DNA from 3 places in the Agromyces sp. GXS1127 genome. Region 1 is predicted to be linked to each of the others. Evidence: predicted binding sites of a transcription regulator. Region 1 holds the regulator's gene; each other region holds the start of a gene.

Region 1 (8,018 bases):
CCGACGACGAGCAGGGCGGCGGCGACCGGCGCGACGATGCGCGGGTGGGCGAGTCGAGTCATCCGCTCAGCGTAGGGCCGCCGGGCGGGCCGGGCCGGTCGCTCTGCACAGCGACCAGCCCGTGAACCATCGCTACGGCGTGGTCCAATCGGCCGGCGGCTTCTGCTGGTCGTAGAGCCAGACCCGGAAGAAGTCGTCGAGGTCCTGGCCCGAAACCTCCTCGTAGACGGCCTGGAAGTCCTCCGAGGTGCCCGCCGAGTCGTCGTAGCGCTCGACCCAGAGCTGGGCGGCCGCGAAGAACGCGTCGTCGCCGACCTCGATGCGGAGGGCGTGGAGCGCCCCAGCGCCGCGGTTGTAGACCTGCGTCGCGAAGAGCCCGAGCTCACCCGGGTCGCCGATCTGGAGTTCCCAGTAGCCGGCCGGCCGCGCCGCGTTGTACCAGTTGTCGTACGCGGTCTGCGCGGTCCGGATGCCGCGCTCCTCGTTCCACATCCAGTTCGCGTACGTCGCCCAGCCCTCGTTGAGCCAGATGTCCTGCCACCGCTCGGGGCTGACCGCGTTGCCGAACCACTGGTGCGCGAGCTCGTGCGAGACGGTGCCTTCGCTCGCCTGCGACGAGTACACCGGCCGCGTCTGCGTCTCGAGTGCGTAGCCGACGCTGTCGTTGTCGACGATCGAGCCGTAGGCGACGAACGGGTAGGGACCGAACTTCGACTCGAAGAAGTCGAGCATCTCGTCCTGCCATCCGAGGCTGGCGTTGGTCGTGGCCAGGCGCGGCGCGGTCAACTTCGTGTCGACCGCATCGATGATCGGCACGCCGCTGCCGGAGGTGTACGTCTCGCGCAGGTCGAAGTCGCCCACCGAGGCGGTGGTCAGGTAGCTCGCCTGCTGGTCGGGGGCGTCCCAGTACCACGTGGTCCAGCCGTCGGCGGTCTCCTCGGGCTTCGGCTGGATGCCGTTGGCCACCGCGACCTTGCCCTCGGGCACGCTCATCTCGAAGGAGTACGTCGCCTTGTCGGTCTGGTGGTCGCTCACCGGGTACCAGGTCATGGACCCCTCGGGCTCGCTCACGACCATCGCCCCGTCGCGCATGGTCACCCAGCCGTACAGCGCGCCTTCGATATCCGTCGGGCGGGCGGTCGTGCCCCCGTACTCGACGACGACCTGCACCTGCTCGCCGGCCTTGATCTTGGGTCGCGGCTGCACGGTGAGCTCCCAGATCCGCGCGTCATCGTCCTGCACATGCCAGTACGCCGCGCCCTCGACCTCGGCGCCGGCGAGGGGCGGGGCGACGGATGCCGCGGGCCTGCCGTCCACGCTCAGCGCGCTGACGTCCATCCCGCGCAGGTCGAGGTTGAACCGGTCGAGGTCCTGGGTGGCGACGAGGTCGATCGTGGCGACGCCCTCGAACTGGCCCTCGAGCGGTGCGGGCGCCGCCGCCGGCGGCGTGTAGGTGATGTCGAGGTGGTAGTGCTGCACGTCGTAGCCGCCGTTGCCCGCGTAGGGGAAGTACGCGTCGCCGACGCCCTCGGCGCCGGCGGTGTACCGCGGGCCGCCGGGCTTGCCGGGCGCGGCCGCCGCGCCCGCTGCGCCGATCGCACCCAGTGCGAACGTCGCGACGGCGATGCCGCCGACCAGTCTCATCCTCGATCTCATCCCCGCGCTCCCGGTCCGCTCGTGTGTGACCGCACTCTATGGGTGGAGCCAGGTCTCCGGTAGCCCCCGTCCGGAGCCCGAGCGCCGGAGGAATACTGAGATCTCGCCGAGAGTTGAGTCGAGTACGCTCAAGTTCTCCGGTCTCGACTTGACATCGATTCGGCCGGGATCGACACTTGAGTCGTCGAGGCTCAAGTCTCGACGAACATGGACTTCGGCCGCGGGCGGGCATCGCCGGGCCGATCGCCGAGGGGCGACATCCGAGACCCCGCGGCAGAAGGAGAGACACACATGTCACGTGCAGTCGGAATCGACCTGGGCACCACCAACTCGGTCGTCAGCGTCCTCGAGGGCGGCGAGCCCGTCGTCATCGCCAACGCCGAGGGCTTCCGCACCACCCCGTCGGTGGTCGCGTTCACGAAGGACGGCGAGGTGCTCGTCGGCGAGACCGCCAAGCGCCAGGCCGTGACCAACGTCGACCGCACCATCTCGTCGGTCAAGCGCCACATGGGCACCGACTGGAAGTCGGCCTCGATCGACGGCAAGGAGTACACGCCGCAGGAGATCTCGGCGCGCATCCTCCAGAAGCTCAAGCGCGACGCCGAGCAGTACCTCGGCGACACCGTCACCGACGCGGTCATCACCGTGCCGGCGTACTTCAATGACGCCGAGCGCCAGGCCACGAAGGAGGCCGGCGAGATCGCGGGCCTCAACGTGCTGCGCATCATCAACGAGCCCACGGCCGCCGCACTCGCGTACGGCCTCGATAAGGGCAAGGAGGACGAGCTCATCCTCGTCTTCGACCTCGGCGGCGGCACGTTCGACGTGTCCCTCCTCGAGGTGGGCAAGGACGACGACTTCTCGACCATCCAGGTCCGCGCGACCGCCGGCGACAACCGCCTCGGCGGCGACGACTGGGACCAGCGGATCGTCGACCACCTGATCAAGCGCTTCAAGGACACCACGGGCGTCGACGTCTCGAAGGACAAGATCGCCCTGCAGCGCCTGAAGGAGGCCGCGGAGCAGGCCAAGAAGGAGCTGAGCTCGAGCATGAGCACCAGCATCCAGCTGCCCTACCTCTCGCTCACCGAGTCCGGACCGGCGAACCTCGACGAGACGCTCACGCGCGCCCAGTTCGAGAACATGACCTCCGACCTGCTCGACCGCACCAAGAAGCCGTTCGAGGACGTCATCCGCGAGGCCGGCATCAAGCTCTCCGACATCGCCCACGTCGTGCTCGTCGGCGGCTCGACCCGCATGCCCGCGGTCTCCGAGCTCGTGAAGAAGGAGACCGGCAAGGAGCCCAACAAGGGCGTGAACCCGGACGAGGTCGTCGCCGTGGGCGCCGCCCTGCAGGCCGGCGTCCTGAAGGGCGAGCGCAAGGACGTGCTGCTCATCGACGTCACCCCCCTGAGCCTCGGCATCGAGACCAAGGGCGGCATCATGACGAAGCTCATCGAGCGCAACACGGCCATCCCGACCAAGCGCAGCGAGACCTTCACGACCGCCGACGACAACCAGCCGTCGGTCGCGATCCAGGTCTTCCAGGGCGAGCGCGAGTTCACCCGCGACAACAAGCCGCTCGGCACGTTCGAGCTGACCGGCATCGCCCCGGCGCCCCGCGGCATCCCGCAGATCGAGGTCACCTTCGACATCGACGCGAACGGCATCGTGCACGTGTCCGCGAATGACAAGGGCACCGGCAAGGAGCAGTCGATGACGATCTCGGGCGGCTCCGCGCTGCCCAAGGAGGACGTCGAGCGCATGGTCCGCGACGCCGAGGAGCACGCGGCCGAGGACAAGAAGCGCCGCGAGTCCGCCGAGACCCGCAACCAGGCCGAGCAGCTCGCCTATTCGGTCGAGAAGCTGATCAAGGAGAACGAGGACAAGCTCCCCGCCGACGTCAAGTCCGACGTGCAGGGCGACGTCGACGCGCTGAAGTCGGCCCTCGCAGGTGACGACGACGACGCGGTGAAGTCGGCGTTCGAGAAGCTCTCCCAGTCGCAGGGCAGGCTCGGCGAGGCGATCTACGCGCAGGGCCAGCAGGCGGATGCCTCCGCCGCCGGCGCGAACCCCGGTGAGGACGCGAACGCGTCCGGCGCCGAGGGTGCCGAGTCCTCCGACGAGGACGTGGTCGACGCCGAGGTCATCGACGACGAGGACGAGAAGAAGTAACCATGACGGACGAGAACCGGAACCAGGACGAGCCGATCATCCGCGACAAGCGGCGGATCGACCCCGAGACGGGTGAGGTTCGCCAGCCGCAGGCCGAGGGGGCGGATGCCGCGGCATCCGCCTCCCCGGAGGCCGCCGACGCGCCGGCCGCCGACGCGGACGCCGCCGAGGCCGGCACGGTCGACGAGGCGGAGCTGACGGTCGACGACATCCTCAACGCGGCGCAGGCCGAGGTCGAGGACCCGTCGGCGGAGCACCTCGCCGACCTGAAGCGCGTCACCGCCGAGTACGCCAACTACCGCAAGCGCACCGAGGCGAACCGCGAGGTCGAGCGCGAGCGCGCGATCGGCGCCACGGTCGCGGTGCTGCTGCCCGTGCTCGACGACCTCGACCGGGCCGAGAAGCACGGCGACCTCGAGGGCGACACCCCCTTCGCGACGATCGCGGCCAAGCTGCGCGCGTCGGTCGAGAAGCTGGGGCTCGCGAAGTTCGGCGAGGTGGGCGAGCCGTTCGACCCGCAGCGCCACGAGGCGATCTTCCAGCAGCCCTCCGACGAGGTCGAGGTCGACACGGTCGCCGACGTCGTCGAGACCGGGTACCTGCTCGGCGGCACGCTGCTGCGTGCGGCGAAGGTCGTCGTCAAGACGCCCGCGTAGCGGCATCCGGTCCGGTTCGCGGCATCCGTTCCCATAGCGGATGCCGCGGGCCGGCCCTCCACGGTTCCCAGTAGATTCAGCAGGGAGGAGGCGCCGATGGCCAGCCAGGATTGGTTCGACAAGGACTTCTACGCCACGCTCGGCGTCTCGAAGGACGCGAGCGACGCCGACATCAAGAAGGCGTACCGCAAGCTCGCGCGCAAGTACCACCCCGACCAGAACCCGGGGGATGCCGCGGCCGAGGCGAAGTTCAAGGAGATCAGCGAGGCGAACTCGGTGCTCTCCGACCCCGAGGAGCGCAAGGAGTACGACGCGGTCCGCGCCATGGGCGGTGGTGCGCGGTTCACCGCCCCCGGCGGCCCCGGCGCCGGGGGCTTCGAGGACGTCTTCGGCGGCATGTTCGGCCAGCAGGGCGGCGGCCAGCGCTACACGTTCCGCCAGGGCGGCGGAGGCGGCGACTACGACGACCTGCTCGGCGGGCTCTTCGGCGGCGGCCGGTTCGGCCAGCCGTCGGGCGGCTACCGCGGCTACGGCGGTCCGACCAAGGGTCGCGACGTGACCGCGTCGACGACGCTCGACTTCATCACCGCCACGAAGGGCGACCGCATCACGCTGCAGACCGCCGAGGGGCGCGAGATCAGCGTGAACGTGCCGGCCGGCGTCGCCGACGGCCAGAAGATCCGGCTGCGCGGCAAGGGGCACCCGTCGCCCGACGGCGGCGAGGCCGGCGACATCGTGCTCACCGTGAAGGTACGCAAGCACCCGGTGTTCGAGCGCGACGGGCTGAACCTGCGCGTCACGGTGCCGGTCACCTACGCCGAGGCCGCGCTCGGCGCGACGATCCAGGTCCCGACCCTCGGCGGCGAGCCCGTCAAGCTGCGCGTCGCACCCGGCACCCCGAGCGGCCGCGTGCTGCGGGTCAAGGGCCGCGGCGTCGAGACGAGGAAGGGCACGGGCGACCTGCTCGCGGTCGTCCAGGTCGCGGTGCCGGCGCACCTGTCGAAGGACGCCGAGGAGAAGCTGCGCGAGTTCGCCTCGCAGCTGCCCGACGAGGACCCCCGCGAGGACCTCCTCGCCAAGGCCCGGAGCGCCTGATGCAGGTCGACGGCGAGAGCCCGCTGTTCGTCATCTCGGTCGCGGCCGAGCTGGCGGGCATGCACCCCCAGACGCTCCGCCAGTACGACCGCATGGGCCTCGTCTCGCCCAAGCGCACCGCGGGCAAGTCCCGTCGATATTCGATGCGGGATGTCGCGCAGCTCCGCGAGATCCAGCAGCTCTCGAGCGAGGGCGTGAGCCTCGAGGGCATCCGCCGCGTGCTCGGCCTCGAGAACGAGGTCAACGAGCTGCGCGGTCGAGTGCGCGAGCTCGAGCGGGCGCTCGCCGACGAGATGCTGAACCGGCCCGGCCGTCGCGTGTTCGCCGCCGGGTCGGAGGGTGAGGTCGTCACGCTCCGCTCGGGCACCCGGGTTCGGCGCGAGAACGCGGTCGTCGTGTGGCGTCCGCTCGAGCGGGGATGACCACCCGGAACAGGGCTGGTGCGCATTATACGAGTTCGGCCGACGCCGCAAGGTGGTTTGACGGATTTCGGATACCGTAGGCACAATGCTCTGGTCCCGATCGGGACGGGGGAAGGTGTGTTGACGTGCGATCCGACCAGTGGGTGATCCGCGAGTTGCCGAACGCGGCGGCCCGCGGTGAGATCGCGGCGTTCTTCCAGTCCCAGGTCGACGCGGCGACCGGCGACACCGTGGCGCTCGAGGCGCTGAGCCGCTGGATCCACCCCGAGCGAGGCGTGATCCCGCCGCAGGAGTTCATCCCCGTCGTCGAGGAGAGCCCGTCGATGGACGTCCTCGGCGATGCGATGCTGCGAGCCGCCTGCACGTACGGCGCCGAGCTCGTCGCCGCGGGGCGGCGCATCGAGATCGCGGTGAACGTCGCGGCCGTCCAGCTCGCGCAGGTCGGGTTCGCCGACCGGGTGGAGCGTCGGCTGCTCGAGTCGGGGCAGCTCCCGGAGCTGCTGACGCTCGAGCTCACCGAGGCGCGGCCGTCACCGCCGTCCGCGTCGGCCGAACTCCACCGGCTGCGCTCGCTCGGCCTCGGCATCTCGCTGGACGACGTCCGGACGGTGGACGAGGCGGACTTCCGCGCGGGCGGTTTGCCGATCACCGAGATCAAGGTCGACCGGTCGATCATCGAGCGGCTGCCCGAGGACGACGAGGCCGCGGTCGAGCTGGTCGCGTGCGCGCGTCGCCACGGCGTGCGTTCGGTCGCCGAGGGCGTCGAGACCGAGCGGCAGTGGGACGCGGTCCGGCGCCTCGGCTTCGATCGCGCCCAGGGATTCCTGTTCGGGCGACCGATGCCGCCCGAACAGGTGACCGAACGCCTCGACGCCGAGGCCGCCGGCCCGGGTCAGAGCGAGCTGTAGGGGTCCGGGAAGGACTCGTCCGCGTCGCCGGCTGCCGTGGCCTCGCCCTCGCCGATGTCGAGCTGGGTCCAGGTCACGGGCATGCCCGGGGAGAAGAGGATGTCGACGCCGGGCCCGCCGCGGAGCGGCGGGATGTTCACGTAGCCGCCGCCGGCCTTCACGGCCTCGAGCACCTTCGAGCGCAGTTCGTCGATGGGGTCCGGGAGGAAGTAGTCCTTGCCGTCGACGGTCAGACGATGGATCAACACAACGGGTCTCCGTTCTCTGGGAGTTGGTCGGGGAGCCGGGCTCGGGCCGAGGTCAGCTCGGCGCGCCCTCGGCCGGTTCCGGCACCCAGTGCAGGCCGGCGCGGCTGTTCGCACTGTCCATCAGTGCTTCGAGCCAGACGCGATTCAGCTTCGGCGGCCGATTCCCGCTGAACCGGAAGTGGACCTGCGCCGAGGGGCTGATCCAGATCGCACTGCGACCGCTGCCGCGCTCGACGCCGTGGCTCCAGGTGAACATGAACTGCTCCCCGCGCTGCAGCTTCGCCGCGATGACGAACTGCAGGTGGGCGAGCGTCCGATCCTCGATCTCGAACTCGGAGATGCGCGGGCCGTAGATCAGGGTACCCATGCCGTTCCTTTCGTCGTCGGGTCCGTGGTCGTGCGGGTCGGGGCGGTGCGGTGACGGGTGGCGCGGTGCCCGCTCATGCGGTCCGCGGCGATCCGTCGGCCGTCGGTTCGGGCAGCAGTCGCAGCCCGCCGGCGGAGTTCGCCGCCTTGGTCAGCAGCTCCAGCCAGTGCGGGTTCAGCTCGGGCATGTCGGCCTGCTCGAACTGGAACGTCATCGGGATGGTCGGGCTGCACCACACCGACGTCCGCGGCGGTGCCGCCTTCTCGTCGGTCCACGTGAACGCGAAGTGCTCACCGCGGCGGAGCTTGGACCAGATCACCACCTGCAGGTGGGCGAGCGTCCGGTCGTCGAACTCCGCCGAGAGCTTGGAGTCGTACTCCAGTGTTCCCATGTCGTCTCCTTCCTCGGGCATCGTGCCGCAGGCCGGTGGCCCGCGGCGCGGATCGGCCCGGGCCGGCGCCGCGCACGTGTCGGATGCTACGCCGAGACCG
Region 2 (8,018 bases), on a different contig from region 1:
CCAGGCGTGATCGATCGCGGCATCCGCTGCGGCGGGGAAGTACCGGTGCAGCAGTGCCGTCAGGCTCTCGATCGTGCGCGGCTGGGTCGCGCCGTCGACGTCGACGCGCGAGCCGTAGCGGTAGGGCACCCCGCGTCCGCCGAACGCGATGCGGTCGTCGGCGGTGCGCTGGGCGTACATGTAGACGTGCGCGAAGTCGCCGAGCGTCTCGCGGCCGTTCCAGCCGATCTGATCCCAGACGGATGCCGCGAGCGGCTCGGTCACGATCATCGACGAGTTCATGGGCAGCCAGGTGCGGTGCTCGCCGGCCAGGTTCGGCGTGAACCCCTCGGTCGCGCGGAGCACGTGCTGCGCGCGCACGGTGCCGTGCTCGGTGCGCGCCTCGCCCGGCGCGATCTCGGTCACGCGCGTGCCCTCGAAGATCGTCACGCCGAGGCGCTCGACCGCCGCGGCGAGCCCGAGCGCGAGCTTCGCGGGGTGCACGCGGGCGCAGTGCGGATGCCACAGCCCGCCGAGCACGCCCGCCACGTTCACGCGGGCGGCGGTCTCACGCGCATCGAGCTCCTCGACGTCGGTCGCGGGCCACTCGCGCTCGGCTGCGGCGGCGGCGCGCAGGCGCGCGAGCTGCGCGGGCGCGGTCGCGACCTCGAGCTCGCCGCCCTTGTGGATGCCGGCGTCGATGCCCTCGGCACCCGCGACGCGGATCACCTCGTCGACGGTGTCGTTCAGTGCCCGCTGCTGCGCGATCGCCGCGTCGCGCCCGTGCGCCTGCACGTACTGCTCTCGGCCGCCCGTGACCGAGTTGGTGAGCCATCCGCCGTTGCGACCCGATGCGCCGAAGCCGGCGAAGCGCTGCTCGAGCACCGCGACCCGCAGGTCGGGCTGGTCGCGCTTCAGGTAGTACGCCGTCCAGAGCCCGGTGTAGCCGCCGCCGACGATTGCGACGTCGACGTCGAGGTCGCCCTGGAGGGGCGGACGCTCGGCGGGCACGCCGACCTGCTGCATCCAGAACGAGATGCCGCCGTTCACGACTCCGCCGTGCACGACCTCGCTGTTCGCGGCCACGCGCCCTCCATCTTTTTTCAAACACTGTTTGACAACGCCTGCAGCGACGTTAGTGTGGGGCCCGTCGGGATGTCAACGAGCGGTTGTCGCGGCATCCGCCCAGGCCGAAGGGAGCCGCAGTTGCCGGCCGAAGTCGACACCGCCGAACGCCTGGCCGACATCGCGCGGGCGACCGTCGCGGTCGCGCAGGAGCGCGGCACGCACGCCGTCACGCTGCGCGCGGTCGCCGAGCGCCTCGGACGCTCGACCGCGTTCATCACCCACTTCGTGCCGAGCCGCGCCGAGCTCATGGCCAACGCGCTCGAGCACGCCCGCGCGCAGTGGGACGCCGAGCGCCGCGACGAGCTCGGTGGCCTCCTCGGCGTCGAACGCCTCGCCGCGCTCACGCGCTGGATGTGCACGTCGTCGCCCGACGAGTCGGTGTTCCGGAGCCTCTGGATCGAGGTCATCGCCGACGTCCGCGCCGGCCACGATCGCGCGTACGAACTGCTGCGGTCGGTGACGGATGCCACGTACGCGAGCTTCCTCGACGGCGCCCGCGCCGCCGACCGCGACGAGGCGGCCCGCATCGCCGACATCCTGTACCTCTACTGCCGCGGCTACGAGATCAAGTCGGTCGAGGATCCGGACGGCTGGCCCGACGAGCGCGTGCAGCACTCGCTCGAACTGCTGCTGCGCGTGCTTGTGTTCGACCGGCGTCAACCCCGTGCGGATGCGCCGGGCCGCACGTAGCCTGCCCGAAGGACGCGACACGAGGAGGACGCCATGAGCGATTCGACCATCCCCGGCGACGGCGGGCGCGATGACCGGGAGCACGAGGAGGTCCGCGACGAGCCGATGCCTGCCGAGGAGACGCCCGGCGATCCCGACAGCGACGCGCCCATGACCGAGTCGACCGACGGCGGGCTCGAGGGCGGCGACCCGGGCGTCGAGGAGTAGCGCGGCGCGCGTCCGGGCGCGCGGCGCGCGTCTGGGCGCCCGGCGGCGGGTGGGACCAGCCGTGATCTGCTTGGCGCAACCCTGAAGGGAAGGCCGCCTGAAACCCGGTGCTCCCGCTCTTGTCTCACGGCTCGGCCGGCCGCGCGCTCACGCTACTCGCGATCGGGGACTGTCCGCACGGGCCGAAGGACCCGACGCGCCGGGCGGCGTCACTCCACGCCGAGCGCACGACGCGCGTGCCGGTACTTCTCGGCGAGACGCTGCTGCTTGGCGAAGTCGAGGCGGCGCAGCCGCCACGGCGCAGTGTTGTCGTCGATGTCGGCGAGCTTGACGCGAAGGGCCACCGGATGGCGCCGGATGCGCGCGTAGTACTCGTCGGGCGTCACCTCGGGCCGGCGGGTGAGCAGTTCGACGACCCCGACGATCTCGAGCAGGATGCCGGCCTCGAACAGCTCGCGTGAGGTGAGCGGCGTGTCCTCGAGCACGTCGTGCAACCACGCGGCGGCCGCCGCGATCGGATCGGCGACCGGGTCGAAGCGCTCGGCGATCCGGCCGGGGTGGTCGATGTAGGGCGTGCCGCTCTTGTCGAGCTGCCCGCGATGCGCGGCGAACGCGATGCCCTTCGCGAGTGCGACCTGGGCGACCGCCTCGAGGTCGGTGAGGGGTCCGCGTCGCGGTGCCGACGCCACGGGCGGTGCGGGTCGGGGTTCGGTCGGGGCGGACGGCTCCGCCGCGGCGGGCGCGGAGGGGTCCACCTCGACGTGTGCCGGAGCAGACACGACGGATCCGATCGGGTGGTCAGCCGACGGCGCGCCCGGCTCGGACGCCTCGGACGGCACCACGGGCTCGGCGGGCTGGGGCACGGGTTCGAACGTCGAGCGTCGCCGCCCGCTCGGCTCGAGCGCCTCGGCTTCCGACGCACCTCCGTCGACCGCGGACGCCGCGTCGGCCACGACCGAGCCGGAGTCGCGCTCGGCGTCGGCCGCGCCATCCGTCGTCTCGTCACTCACCGTCTCGTCGGCCGGGCCGCGATCGGCCGCCTCGGCCCCGGCGGCTGCCGCCGGCGCGCCGACCGGCACGATCGCCATCGGGCGCGTCGCCTCGAGCGAGGCCCGCTTCGCAGCCGCGACCTCGGCGATCGGATCGCGCCCGTCGAGCGGTCGGACGAAGATCAGCGCTCCCTCGAGTTCGCGCAGCTCGTGCTCGCCGATCTCGAGCATCGAGCGCGAGCCGCTCTTGCGGCGCTGCTCGAACGAGAGCTCGTCCACTTCGATGAAGTGCGAGCCGTCGCGCGAGCTGAAGTAGCGACGGCGGGCGCCGTCGGTGATCGCGACGATCACGGCCTCGTAGTCGCCGCTCGGCTGGATGGAGCTCAGGAAGTACCGGCGCCGGTCGGGATCGTGGTGCTCGTCCGGGTCGAGGGTGAGGCTCGCCGCGCGCCGCCGGGAGCGTCGTCCGGGGTGCGCGCTCGCGCGCATCGCCCAGCGGTCGCGCTCGAGCGCGGTGGCGTCGTCGACGCCCTCGGAGTACCGGTCCTCAGGTTCGCCGTCGCCGCCGCGGGCACGATCGCGGTCGCGGTCCCGGTCGCGCCGCAGCATGCGCTCACCCGGGCCGGTACCCCGGCGACCCGCGTCGGGCGCGCCGAACTCGGGCGTGGGCTCGTCATCGGCGGGGGCTCTCAACGGGGGCTCCGAGGGGGATCGGGGGCGTCGTGTCGGCGGTACGGCTGGGGTGCCGCGGGGGTGGCGCTGCGGATTCGGATGGTGCGCGGGGTCGCGCGTACGCCGATCGTACGGCTTCGACCCGCTGTCCGCTGCTCCTTGCGCCCGGTATGCCCGAATCGTTGCCTGTCCCGACGACGAAGCGGGGCGGATGCCGCAGCATCCGCCCCGCTTCGGATTCGGCCCGGGCGGGCCGTCGCCTCCGTTCAGTCGGCGCCGGAGGTGACCTCCGGGGTCACGACGTCGTCGGCCGCGGAGCGCACCTCGACCTTGCGCGGCTTCGCGCGCTCGGAGACGGGGATGATCACGCTCAGCACGCCGTTGTCGTAGTGCGCGCTGATGCCCGTGGTGTCGATGCCCTCGCCGAGGGTGAGCTGCCGGAGGAACGAGCCGCTCGGCCGCTCGTGCACGAGCCAGCGGACGTTCTCGTCGTCGCGCAGCGTGCGCTCGGCGCGAATGGTCATCAGCTGGCCGTCGACGTCGATGTCGATCGAGCCCGGGTCGACCCCGGGCAGGTCGGCCGACAGGACGTAGTGGTCGCCGTCGCGGTGCAGGTCGATCGGCATCATCCGAGGGCCTCGGCTCGAGTCGAGCATGCTCGCCGCGAGACGGTCGAGGTCGCGGAACGGGTCCCAGGTCATTGCCATGAGCGTCTCCTCTCGTAGGTTCCAAGAGTTGAGCCTGATCGACTCAACTTGGAATGAGATTAGCACTCGTTACGCGAGAGTGCTAAGCCTTTCGACCCGTCGTTCGCCCAAGGCGATCACCGGCCCTCGCGCGCCGCTGTCGTTCCCTCGCGCGCCGCTGTCGTTCCCTCGCGCGGCACGCGGATGTCACACCCGGACGCCCCGCGGGGTCGTATGTGTGAAGCCACTCACGAGGAGGCACCCCATGCGCACCCCGTCCATCACCGACCGACTCGGCGAGCGGATGTCACGCGCCACCGTCTTCGGTCGGCGGCTCGGCGACATCCGCGCCGACCTCGCCCGGCGGCCGGTGCCGCTGCACTGGACGAACCTGTTCGGCGTCGTGACCGTCGCCTGCATCGTGGTGCTCACGGTCACGGGCATCCTGCTCATGTTCTGGTACATCCCGTCGAGCGCGACCACGAGCTACGACGGGACGTACGCGCCGCTGCGCGGCGCCGAGGTGTCGCACGCGTTCGCGTCGACGATGCGGATCACGTTCGAGGTGCCCGGCGGGTTGCTCGTCCGCCAGGCGCACCATTGGGCGGGACTCCTGCTGCCGGCGGCGATCATCATGCAGCTGCTCGTGACGTTCTTCACCGGCGCCTTCCGGAAGCCGCGCCGCGGCATGTGGGTGCTCCTGTTCCTCATCTTCATCGCTGCGCTGGCCGGCGGATGGAGCGGCTACGCGCTGCCCGACGACATGCTCTCGGGCACCGGGTTGCGGATCACCGAGGGCATCGCGCTCGGCGTCCCGGTCGTCGGCACGTGGCTCGCGTCGCTGCTGTTCGGCGGCGCGTTCCCGGGCGAGGTCATCGCGCACCTCTACCCCCTGCACATCGCGATCGCGCCGGCGGCGCTGATCGCGCTGGTGGCGCTGCGTGCGTTCGCGGCATGGCGGGTCGGGCCGGCGCAGTTCCCGCGCGCTGCCGCCAACACATCCGGCGGAGGACGCGTCACCGGAGATCGGGTGACCGGTGTGCCGCTCTGGCCCCACGCAGCGATGCGCGCCGCGGGGCTGTTCGCGCTCGTCACGGGCGTGCTCCTCCTGATCTCGGCGACGGTCACCGTGAATCCGGTCTGGCTGTACGGCCCGGCATCGCCGGGAGACGCAGGGGCGGGAAGCCAACCCGATTGGTACACCGGGTTCCTCGACGGAGCGCTCCGGCTCGTGCCATCCGGTTGGGAGGTCGTGCTCTTCGACCGCACCTGGACCCTCGCGGTGCTCGTGCCGCTCGCGGTCGTCACGGTCTTCCTCGTCGGGATCCCGGTGTACCCGTTCCTCGAGGCATGGGCGACGGGCGACCGCCGCGAGCACCACCTGCTCGAGCGGGCGCGCACGACGCCGACGCGCAGGGGCATCGGGGTCGCCGCGATCGTGTTCTACGCGACACTGTGGGCGGCCGGCAGCGCCGACCTCATCGCGACGCAGTTCTCGGTGACGTTCGAGGGTGTGATCGCGACGCTCCAGGTGACCCTCGTGCTCGGGCCGATCGTCGGCTTCGTCGTCGCCCGCCGCGTGTGCCTCGGGTTGCAGCGGCGCGATCGGGACACCCTGCTGCACGGCTTCGAGACCGGACGCATCGTGCGACTGCCCGGCGGCGAGTACATCGAGGTGCACGAGCCGCTCGGCGAAGTCGAGCGCGCGCGGATCACGCGGCCCGAGCCGCGGTTCCTGCTGGTGGTGCACCCGGACGAACGCGGCCGCCTGCCGTTCGCACGTCGCCTCCAGGCGCGGCTCTCGCGCTGGTACCTCGCCGACAGCATCGATTCGGAGACCGGAGCACGGATGGTGCCGGTGGACGCCGCGCGGACTCCCTCCTAGGGTCGCGTCATGGCGATGGGCAGGCGGTCACCCGTCGGCCTGGACCTCGACCGACTCGGCGTCGAGGTAGTGCAGGCCGTCCCAGTCGCCGAAGAGGTCGTCATCGAGATCGGTGCGGAGGATCGCGACGACGCGGCCGCCCTTCGGCCGGTGCGCGTCAGAAGAGCCGCCGCTGCGCGACGACCTCGGCACCCTCGAGTTCGAGCAGTCGGCGCTTGCGGTCGAGCCCGCCGGCGTAGCCCGTGAGCGACCCGTCGGCGCCGACCACGCGGTGACACGGCACGAGGATGCTGATGGGGTTCCGTCCGACCGCGCCGCCGACGCGGCGCGCGAGGTTCCGGTCGCCGAGCCGGAGGGCGAGCTCGCCGTAGGTCACGGTCGCGCCGTACGGGATGTCGCGAAGCATTCCCCAGACGGCATGCTGGAACTCGTCGCCCGACGGCGAGAGCGGCAGGTCGAAGCGGATGCGGCGTCCCGCCAGGTACTCATCGAGCTCGACGCCGAGCCGGCTCAGGAGCGCATCGCCGCCCGGGTCGACCTCAGCGCCGAGCGATCCGGCGGCCGGCGGATGCCAGTGCCCGGGGAAGTACAGCCCGGCGAGCCCGCCGTCGTCGGCCACGACGAGCAACTCGCCGATCGACGTGCTGAGGGTGGCGTGACGGCGGGGCATGCGTCGATTCTCGCGCGCCACGACCGTCGCGGCGCGCGGGAATCGGACATCGCGACCGGGCCCGCCCCGCGTCGCCACATGGCGTCCGCCCCGCCGCGACGCTCCCACTTCTCCCGCGACATCCGTCAAGCCCCCTGCGGACGCCGCGGCGCTGTGCCTACCATCGCGGACATCGTGTGGAGGGAGATCGAAATGCCAGTTGCACGCGACCTCATGACGCCGGATCCCACGTGCGTGAAGGAGGACCAGACGCTCGTCGAGGCGGCGCGGATGCTCCGCGACCTCGACGTGGGCGCAATGCCGATCTGCGGGAACGACGACCGGCTGAAGGGGATGCTCACCGATCGCGACATCGTCGTGAAGTGCATCGCCGACGGCGGCGACCCGAAGGCCGTGACGGCCGGCGAGCTCGCCGAGGGCAAGCCGGTGACGATCGGGGCGGATGACGACATCCGCGAGGCGCTGCGCATGATGCAGGAGCACCAGATCCGCCGCCTGCCGGTGATCGACGGGCACGATCTCGTCGGCATCATCGCCCAGGCGGACGTCGCGAGGGCGCTCTCCGATGGGGCGACCGCTGAGACGGTCGAGGAGATCTCGCAGCCGTAGGGGACGAGCTGCGGGCGCGCCCACGCAGACGACGGGGTGGCCGGAGCCTTCGGGCTCCGGCCGATCCCTGTCCTGGGGCCGATCCTCCGTTCAGCGACGAGCGGATGCCGCGGACCCCGGCCGCACGTCGACCGGTGTGTGATCCTCCGAACGCACCCACTCGTCGAACGTGATCGCGGCGCGATCCGCATCGGCGCCGCCACGCAGCACCCCCGACGCCGCGGCGCGGCCGTATGCACCGGGCAGACCGAACTCGACGACCGGCCGGCGCACCCCGTCGTGCGCGAACATGCGGCGCACCATCTCGGCGATCCGTTCGTCGCGCGGTCCGGTGAGGTCTCGTGCCCGCCCGGCGGGGCCCGACTCCGCAAGCTCCACGAGCCGCGCCCCGACCTCGCGCGCCGCAATGGGCCGGAACCGTCCGACCGGGATCGGCGTGATGAGCCGCCCGAGTGAGAGTCGCTCGGTCATCTGCTCGGCGAACTCGTGGAACTGCGTCGCGC
Region 3 (8,018 bases), on a different contig from region 1:
GCGCCGGTCGGGACGATGAACCACGTGACGGCGCCCGAGGAGTCCCACCAGTCGGGGCGGGGCGTCACGAGCTGGTCGGCCACCGCCTGCTGCAGCCATTGCCAGGCGAAGCCCGCCCGGTCGAACGACGCGCTCGATTCGCTCGCACGTCGCTGGTCGCAGCTGAGGCCGGGCGTGTCGTTGCGGTCGGAGAACCCGACCACCGTGAGCCCGGCGAACTGTCCGAATGCGCCGTCGGCCTCGACCGTCGATGCGATGCGCTGCACTGCCTCATCGAGCTGGTCCCGCACGGTTCCGGGCCCGACGGGATGCCGGTCGCGGACAGGGCCGAAGTCGACCTCGCCCGCGAGGTATCCGGCGAACTCGAGCGAGATGACGTTCATGGTGCGCTCCCCCCGGTCGAGCACCTGAATGATCCTCAGGATTCTCTCGTCCGCCAACCAACGCAATGCCCTCGTTCGCGGGGGATTTCGGTCATCCGCTTCGCCGGGCGTTCGTCGTCAGGCTGCGCCGCCCGGCCCTAGCGGGAGGCTCCCCGCGCGTCGGGTGGCGTCGCCGGTCGCGCGCGATACGTTCTCGCGCCGGAACGGTGCCCACTGCCGCACGCCGCATTCGGGTACGACGAAGGCCCGGCGCCTGATGTCAGGTACCGGGCCTTCACGCGGCGTTGGACGAAATTGGGCGGCCAAGGCGGATGCCGGGCGCCCAATGTCGTCCAAACGCCGAGGTGGCGCGCGGGCGTGGGAGTCCTACGCCGCCGACGCCAGGTCGACCGTCGCGTTCGGCACGGATGCCACGACGAACTCGCCATCGGCGGCATCCACCCGCACGCCCTCGCCGTCGCCGAGGGCGCCGGTCACGAAGAGGTCGGCGATGCGGTCGTCGATCTCGCGCTGGATCAGGCGACGCAGCGGACGGGCACCGTACTCGGGCTCGTAGCCGCGCTCCGCGAGGAGCGCCACCGCGGCATCCGTCACCTCGAAGCCGATCTCGCGCGCGGCCAGCCGCGACGACGTCGCGCCCAGCATGAGGCGCACGATCTGCGCGATCTCGTCAGACGAGAGCTTCTGGAACAGCACGATCTCGTCGATGCGGTTCAGGAACTCCGGCCGCATGGCCTCGCGCACCTTGCCCATCACCCGGGCACGCACGTCATCCGACGACGAGAACCCCGATCCATCCGCCGACGCCACGAAGCCGAGCGCACCCGACCGCGACGCGAGGAACTCCGAACCGAGGTTGGAGGTCATGATGACCACCGTGTTGCGGAAGTCGACCGTGCGACCCTGGCCATCGGTCAGGCGTCCGTCGTCGAGCACCTGCAGCAGCAGGTTGAACACGTCGGGGTGCGCCTTCTCGATCTCGTCGAACAGCACGATCGAGTACGGGTTGCGCCGCACGCGCTCGGTGAGCTGCCCGGCCTCGTCGTAGCCGACGTATCCGGGAGGGGCGCCGACGAGCCGCGACACCGTGTGCCGCTCGCCGAACTCGCTCATGTCGAAGCGGATGATCGCGCCCTCGTCGTCGAACAGCGACGACGCCAGCGCCCGCGCCAGCTCGGTCTTGCCGACGCCAGTCGGCCCGAGGAACAGGAACGACCCGACGGGACGGCGCGCGTCGCCCATGCCGGTGCGGTTGCGGCGCACCGAGCGGGAGACGGCGGTGACCGCGTCGTCCTGCCCGATGACCCGGGCGTGCAGCTCGCCCTCGAGGTTCGCGAGGCGCTCGCGCTCGCCCTCGGTGACGCGGTTGACCGGGATGCCGGTGGCCCGCGAGATCACGGCGGCGATCTGCGCCTCGTCGATGACGGTGCTGGTCGCGGCCGCGCCATCCGCCGAAGACGAAGCGGATGCCACGGCACGACCCTGCGCGGCCGCCTTCTCGGTCGCCTCGTCGAGCCGCTCCTGCACCTTCTCGATCTCGTCGCGGATGCGCGACGCCTCCTCGTAGTGCTCGGCGCGGACGGCCGCGTTCTTGTCGGCCTCGAGGTCGGCGAGGCGCTCGATGAGGGCGGAGACATCCACCTTCACGCCCAGCTTGAGGCGCAGGCGCGCGCCGGCCTGGTCGATGAGGTCGATGGCCTTGTCGGGCAGCACGCGGTCGGTGAGGTACCGCGCGGAGAGTTCGACGGCGGCGCGCAGCGCGTCGTCGGTGTAGGTGACGCCGTGGTGCTCCTCGTACGCGGGGCGCAGGCCCTGCAGGATCAGCACGGAGTCCTCGATCGAGGGCTCCGCCACGCGAACCGGCTGGAACCGGCGCTCGAGCGCGGGGTCCTTCTCGATCGTGCGGTACTCCTTGAGTGTGGTCGCACCCACGAGGTGCAGCTCGCCGCGGGCGAGGCGGGGCTTCAGGATGTTCCCCGCGTCCATGCCCTCACCGGCGCCGCCGGCGCCGACGACGGAGTGCACCTCGTCGACGAACACGATCAGCTCGCCCTTGTGCTCGGCGATCTCCTCCATCGTCCTGGTGAGGCGCTCCTCGAAGTCGCCGCGATAGCGGGTGCCGGCGAGCATGGCGGGCAGGTCGAGGGCGACGACGCGCTTGCCGAGCAGCTGCTCGGGCACGTTCTCCTCGACGATCGCGCGGGCGAGGCCCTCGACGATCGCGGTCTTGCCGACGCCGGCCTCGCCGATCAGCACGGGGTTGTTCTTCGTGCGGCGGCTGAGGATCTCGATGGTCTGCTCGATCTCGTCGGTGCGCCCGATCACGGGGTCGAGCTCGCCGTTCGCGGCGCGCTCGGTGAGGTCGAGGCCGAACTTGTCGAGCATGGGCGTGGCGGATGCCGCGGCATCCGTCTGCTCGCCCATGCCGCCCATCTCGGGGCCGGCGGACGGGTCGGATGCCACGTGCTCCCCCAGCCCGGCCGCGAGCGCCTCGGCGGTGACGCCGGCGCGCGCGAGCACCTGCCCGGCGGGGGCGTCCTGCCCGAGCACGAGCGCGAAGAAGAGGTGCTCGGGGTCGATGTACGTCGACCCGCTCGAGCGTGCGACCTGGTACGCGTGGAACAGCGCGCGGCTGGCCGACGGGGTGATGGTCGCCGCGTTCGCGTCGGCGGTGACGGATGCCGCGGGCAGCCGCGCCTCGGTCGCCGTGATGATGCGCTCGGGCGACGCGCCCACGCGCGTGATCGCCTGCGCGACGGACTCGTCCTCGACGATGACGCGCAGGATGTGCAGCGCGTCGAGCTCGGTCTGCCCGCGCTCGAGCGCGAAGCGTCCGGCACGCTGCAGGATGCTCTGGGTGCGCGAGGTCAGGAACCGGCTGAGATCGATCGACCGCGCCTGCCTGGCCTGCTCACCCGCGAGGTAGCGGCTCAGGAACTCGTCGAACGAGCTCGAGCCGGCCTCGTTGAAGTCGTCTGGCACCTAGGTCCTCCTGGGGAACTTGAGTTGGGTACGCTCAAGTTCAACGCGGGTCAAGCGCATCTATTCCTTATAGAAGGGATGCGTTGGAGGTCCCTCCGGGCACTCATGCCCTTCGAAGCAGATAGGCTCCACCCAGCGACCGGAAGGAAGACGTTGCTCAATCGCCAGAATCTTGAGTTGTTCAAAGGTGCGATCTCGTCAGCGACCCGTACAACTTCTGCCGCTGACGAAGCGCTCGTTAAGCGATTCATCGAACTGAGGCCCGGCCTGCTCGCTACGCTCGGATCACCTGTGAATCACCTCGTCACAGGCCGAAGGGGCGTAGGAAAATCAACGACGCTCGCGCTGCTCCAACAGCGAGTCGAGAAGCAGGGCGACTGGGTGATCTTCGTCGACGTTGAGACGCACAAGGACAGGGCCTATCCGGACGTTCTCGTGGAGATCATCCTCGAGATCCTGGAGGCTGTGAAGCCCCGGCCGACCAGCCTTGAGAAGATCCGCACGCTTCGAGACATCGGAAAGCTCAAGAAGGTACTCCGATTCCTTCGGGACGCTCCCGAAGAGGTGACCGAGACGTCCCAGACCGAGGAACGCGCGAAGACAGCTCGCGGGATCCGCCTCAGTGGGTCCGTTCAGCGCAGCTACCTGTCACTGGCCGGATCGTTGGGCGCTTCCAAGGAGGCATTCCGGTCTACGAGCCGGACTTCAAGTATCGTTAGACGCAAAGATGCATATCTGCGCGACATTGCCCCAGCCATCTCGCGCGTACTTGAGTCTGCCACTTCTATCGCAGGCAAGAAGAAGCTTCTGCTCGTCTTGGATGACTTTTACTTCATCGGCACCGAAACTCAGCCCCTCGTGCTTGATCACCTGCATGGCATCACAAAGAGGAGCAATGTCTGGCTAAAGATCGGCAGCGTGCACTCTCGTACGCGTTCCTATGTGGAGGGGGACCCGCCGCGTGGCATGCAGCCGCCGAACGATCTGCAACACCTTTCGCTAGATGTTGGGTTGGCCGACTTCTCGACCGCTAAAGCCTTCCTGGAGGACGTGACAAACGGAGTCTTGGCGGAATCCGGGCTCACGATTCGCGAGACACTCACCGACACGGCACGCGAACGCGCCGTGCTCGTTGCCGGAGGCGCAGTTTCACGCGACTACTTTGACCTACTTATCGCCGCCGCGGATGCCGAGTGGGAACGCGCGCAACGCAGGTCTGACAAGAATCGCGAATTTCGGATCGGCGCGGAGAGCGTTCAAGCCGCTGCAGGGCGAATGCTTGAGCGGAAGCAAACGGACCTTCGAAACGACGCAGGTCGAGATGTGGGGCGCTTGGAGTCTCGTTTCGCCGACCTGATCGGATTCGCTCGTGATCGTGACACATACTTCTTCCTAGTGAAGCGTTCGGACATCGATTCCGAATGGGGACGCGAAATTGTCCAACTTGAGGATCTACGCTTCGTGCACCGGATTATGGTGACGCGGCCAAACACCGGATCTATGCGTCGAGTCGACACGATCGTGTTCATGATGGACATTCCTGCACTCGTTGATACGCGAATGCAGAAGCTCCCCGTCGAATTCTGGAAGCCTCGACAAGCCGATGAACTTCGCAAATCCAGCTGGGTCTATTCTCCGGGGTGGACCTCCAGGGCCGGCCAATCGACGCGCCCAAAGCGATCGGCCGGAGACCACATTGAGGTCGGTGACGAACAGGTCGCGAACCACTCGCCAGAGGCATGATTGCTCGGCGGGAATCGACTTCGAGTTGGGGATTTCCGCAGGCACCCGAGACGAGATAGGTTGGAATTGATACTTTCAAGGATCGCCCGCTCGGCCGGGCTATCGGTCTGCGCCGGCTTCCTCAGCAGCGCTCCGCTTCGCCTCCGGTATCAGCTCATAAAGCGCCCTTGCCTTTCGGGGCTGCGTGATTAGCTCCTCGACGAGGGCATTCACTGCCCCGAAGATGGCCTCCACGATCTCAGCATCGTTACCGTCAAGATAGAGAACAACCAGGTCATCCTCGCCACCGTGGAGAGAATCATTTCCAAGGATTCTTGGCGCTGTTAGCACTTGCCACAGCGGCTCATTCACCTTTCCTTTTAGCTCCCCGATGCGTGTCTGGAGATTCTTCTTTCTCCCGCTCTGATCCGTCTCTAGGAGAAGCGATTCCAAGGCGGCGCGCGCCAGCGCTGCTGAGGCGCGCCTAGAATCTGGGAATACCTGCCGAGCCTCGTCGTACAAAGATCGCGCAGCTTGCGGCATTTCGGGGTGGGACGCTGGAATCGTTGACGAACGAGGATAGAGCAACTGCTCGCCGCGCCAGACGGACGGCAGATTGCAGGACGCACACACCGTGACATCCCAGTCGGAGCCTGTGCCTGGCCCGGCCGATTTGACCCCTGTACCATCAACCCGAAATGCCCCTGGCCCGTCGTTGAACATGAACGAGGTCTTGTAGGTTCCACTCCAAGCCGCCACCGTCAATGACTCACGAACGTGGTGGCTGTATGCGCGACATCTAGGGCACGTGAATCGCTCGGTGGATTCAATCACCTCTTCTACGGCTTCTGACATGGTCGCATCGTACAGCGATCGATCACGGCTTCGGGATGGCCTCCGACCAAGCCCGCCTTGCGTCGCGACCCTTGAGAATCTTGGGCGAACGTCCGGCTGCGCGATCGCGTTGTGTCCACTGGACCACTCGGCGAAGACGCATCCATGGGATGATCGGATTCTGCCAGCGGACGTCAATGATGACGCCTGCGGTCCGCGGGATTGGCATCCGCAACTCGTTCGTCTGCTGTGCAGATCCGAAATGAACAGTCTCAGGGTCGTACACAGTAATGGTCCACCCCCGGCCGGGATCGATCGAGGGAACCCAAGGTCCAGGCGAGTCGCCTGAACGCGCTACCCCCCGCCAATCCAGCCGCCCCTGACCCAGATATACGTTCCTGAGTGGACTCCAGCCCTTCGCATGAAAGACGTTCACGTCGGCCGAATCCGGGGTTGAGGCATGCGCTGTTATCCCCAGTCGTGGCCGGGTCAACCAGGTCGACAGAACTCCGTAGAAGGCAATAGAGGCGGCCAAGACGGTGAGGACGTCCGCTAGACGCCCGAGTCCCGTCCAGACTTCCAAGTTGCTCCGTTCACTCCGGACCAAACCTCGACAGTGGTGCCACCGACACGTTCAGCATGCAGCTTATCGCGCGCAGAAGAGGGTCGAGCAGGCCGCACGCGGGTGCCGTGCACCTACGCGATTACAGACAAGATCGACGCGACCGAGCTGGCTACGGCATGGCAGAGCGCGGCGTTCCAGAATCGCGCATCCGGAGTGCTCACCGACGTGGCACCCGCTGGCGCGATGTTCCCGCAGGGCGAGCTGGTGCCCGACATGTTCGACGCCTCAACCGCTCGGTTGACGCGTCGCGATCACTGATCCCGACACTCCGAACTCTCCGACGTATCAGAAGCTCACGTGTTGTTAGCCATCGCGGTCAGCCGACGGCGCAAATGCGCGTGTTACACGTCCGATCGCGGAGGGCAAGAGGCCCGCGACGACACCAAGAAACATCCAGATGAACGGCTCGCCAGCTCCTGCGACACCTCGGATCCAAGTGTTTGCCATGCGTACCAACATTCCGTCGCCCGGTTCAAGGACTGCCTTGGCGTATTGGCGAATGCCGAATTCGACGTTGTCTGGCGCCGCTGCGACGATCTCCTCTCCTGGTCCTGCATGCACGGCCACTTCATAGTCCGACGGCCCAACCGTAACGACCCGATCCTCCTGCAAGCCCTCCCCTGGAACGTTCAGGAGCAAGCCGCTGGTTCCACTATTCAGGACTAGCAATGACGAGTTCCCAGCGATGTTGGCCGCAGCATCCGCCTCACGCCACGAGAACTCAGTCATGAGGTGAATGGATTCGATCGGTTCGCCCTCGTCTACCGTGCAAGTGAGTTTGCCGGTATCCGGCGCCAACCAGTCTGCATCGAGCGTCGGAACACTTGTCTCGCTGCGCCCACTGATCGTTGTCCAGTGCGCGCAGTCCTCGGCGACGAGTCCGGAAGATGACGATGAAAAGGGGCCGAGGATCTCGTACGACAGCGGACCCATGAGTTGGAGGGGCTCTACTAGGCCATTCTCGGCAGGGGTGCAATCAGGCGAGGCAGTGGAGGCATCGACAAGTTCAGTCTGCACACCGTCGAACGATGTAGCGTCCAGCGCCCCAAGAGCCACAGTCGCCGCCCATCGGTCACCGGCGTCCCGTTCGATCGAAGCTTTCCACCCGGGGGTTCCGATGACGTGGAGGGCGTCGCTACCTGACTCATCTGCCTTCGTGATCACGCAGTCTTCGATTGCCGACGCGAAAGCTGCCAACGCCGTCTGGTCTGCGGTGCGCATGAAGATGGCCATCTCCACCGCCGGCTGGTCTGGCCAGTGCGCGCTCTCGACGGCTTGACTCCGCCCCGACGCGATACCGAACGCGATCATCGGCAACAACAGAAGGAGGATGACCGCGCCGCCGAGAATAACCAATGAGTTCGCACGGGAATGACGGATCTGTTCGCCACGCACCGGATCAGTTGTGGCCTTATCGGAGGTCCAAGTGGCTTCTCTGTTTCGCTCGTTGGTGTGAGCCTTGCGCGTGGTGG

The links. Region 1 encodes HspR, which represses chaperone genes until heat shock. Its sites were predicted from a motif close to AAGTTGAGTCNNNNNGACTCAACTT; they were not measured.
Region 2: a site for HspR is predicted at 4,398-4,422, ahead of ACQ393_RS13630 (Hsp20/alpha crystallin family protein). Genes of this name have one in related genera too.
Region 3: a site for HspR is predicted at 3,382-3,406, ahead of ACQ393_RS02015 (ATP-dependent Clp protease ATP-binding subunit). Genes of this name have one in related genera too.

Annotation. Positions count from the first base shown of each region.
Region 1 is NZ_JBOCIG010000006.1:63,523-71,540, forward strand. It holds gene ACQ393_RS12080 (hypothetical protein) at 1-62, opposite strand, end outside; gene ACQ393_RS12085 (M1 family metallopeptidase) at 133-1,644, opposite strand; gene dnaK (molecular chaperone DnaK) at 1,948-3,831, shown strand; gene ACQ393_RS12095 (nucleotide exchange factor GrpE) at 3,834-4,487, shown strand; gene ACQ393_RS12100 (DnaJ C-terminal domain-containing protein) at 4,584-5,582, shown strand; gene ACQ393_RS12105 (heat shock protein transcriptional repressor HspR) at 5,582-6,004, shown strand; gene ACQ393_RS12110 (EAL domain-containing protein) at 6,130-6,912, shown strand; gene ACQ393_RS12115 (hypothetical protein) at 6,897-7,160, opposite strand; gene ACQ393_RS12120 (ATP-dependent DNA ligase) at 7,213-7,527, opposite strand; gene ACQ393_RS12125 (ATP-dependent DNA ligase) at 7,601-7,918, opposite strand; gene ACQ393_RS12130 (diguanylate cyclase) at 8,005-8,018, opposite strand, start outside.
Region 2 is NZ_JBOCIG010000007.1:91,141-99,158, forward strand. It holds gene ACQ393_RS13610 (NAD(P)/FAD-dependent oxidoreductase) at 1-1,005, opposite strand, end outside; gene ACQ393_RS13615 (TetR family transcriptional regulator) at 1,186-1,797, shown strand; gene ACQ393_RS13620 (hypothetical protein) at 1,831-2,004, shown strand; gene ACQ393_RS13625 (hypothetical protein) at 2,214-3,686, opposite strand; gene ACQ393_RS13630 (Hsp20/alpha crystallin family protein) at 3,932-4,372, opposite strand; gene qcrB (cytochrome bc1 complex cytochrome b subunit) at 4,617-6,236, shown strand; gene ACQ393_RS13640 (hypothetical protein) at 6,264-6,428, opposite strand; gene ACQ393_RS13645 (methylated-DNA--[protein]-cysteine S-methyltransferase) at 6,394-6,906, opposite strand; gene ACQ393_RS13650 (CBS domain-containing protein) at 7,099-7,515, shown strand; gene ACQ393_RS13655 (SDR family oxidoreductase) at 7,606-8,018, opposite strand, start outside.
Region 3 is NZ_JBOCIG010000001.1:424,542-432,559, reverse strand. It holds gene ACQ393_RS02020 (hypothetical protein) at 1-407, opposite strand, end outside; gene ACQ393_RS02015 (ATP-dependent Clp protease ATP-binding subunit) at 750-3,365, opposite strand; gene ACQ393_RS02010 (hypothetical protein) at 3,519-5,108, shown strand; gene ACQ393_RS02005 (DUF4145 domain-containing protein) at 5,208-5,942, opposite strand; gene ACQ393_RS02000 (hypothetical protein) at 6,607-6,804, shown strand; gene ACQ393_RS01995 (hypothetical protein) at 6,850-8,018, opposite strand, start outside.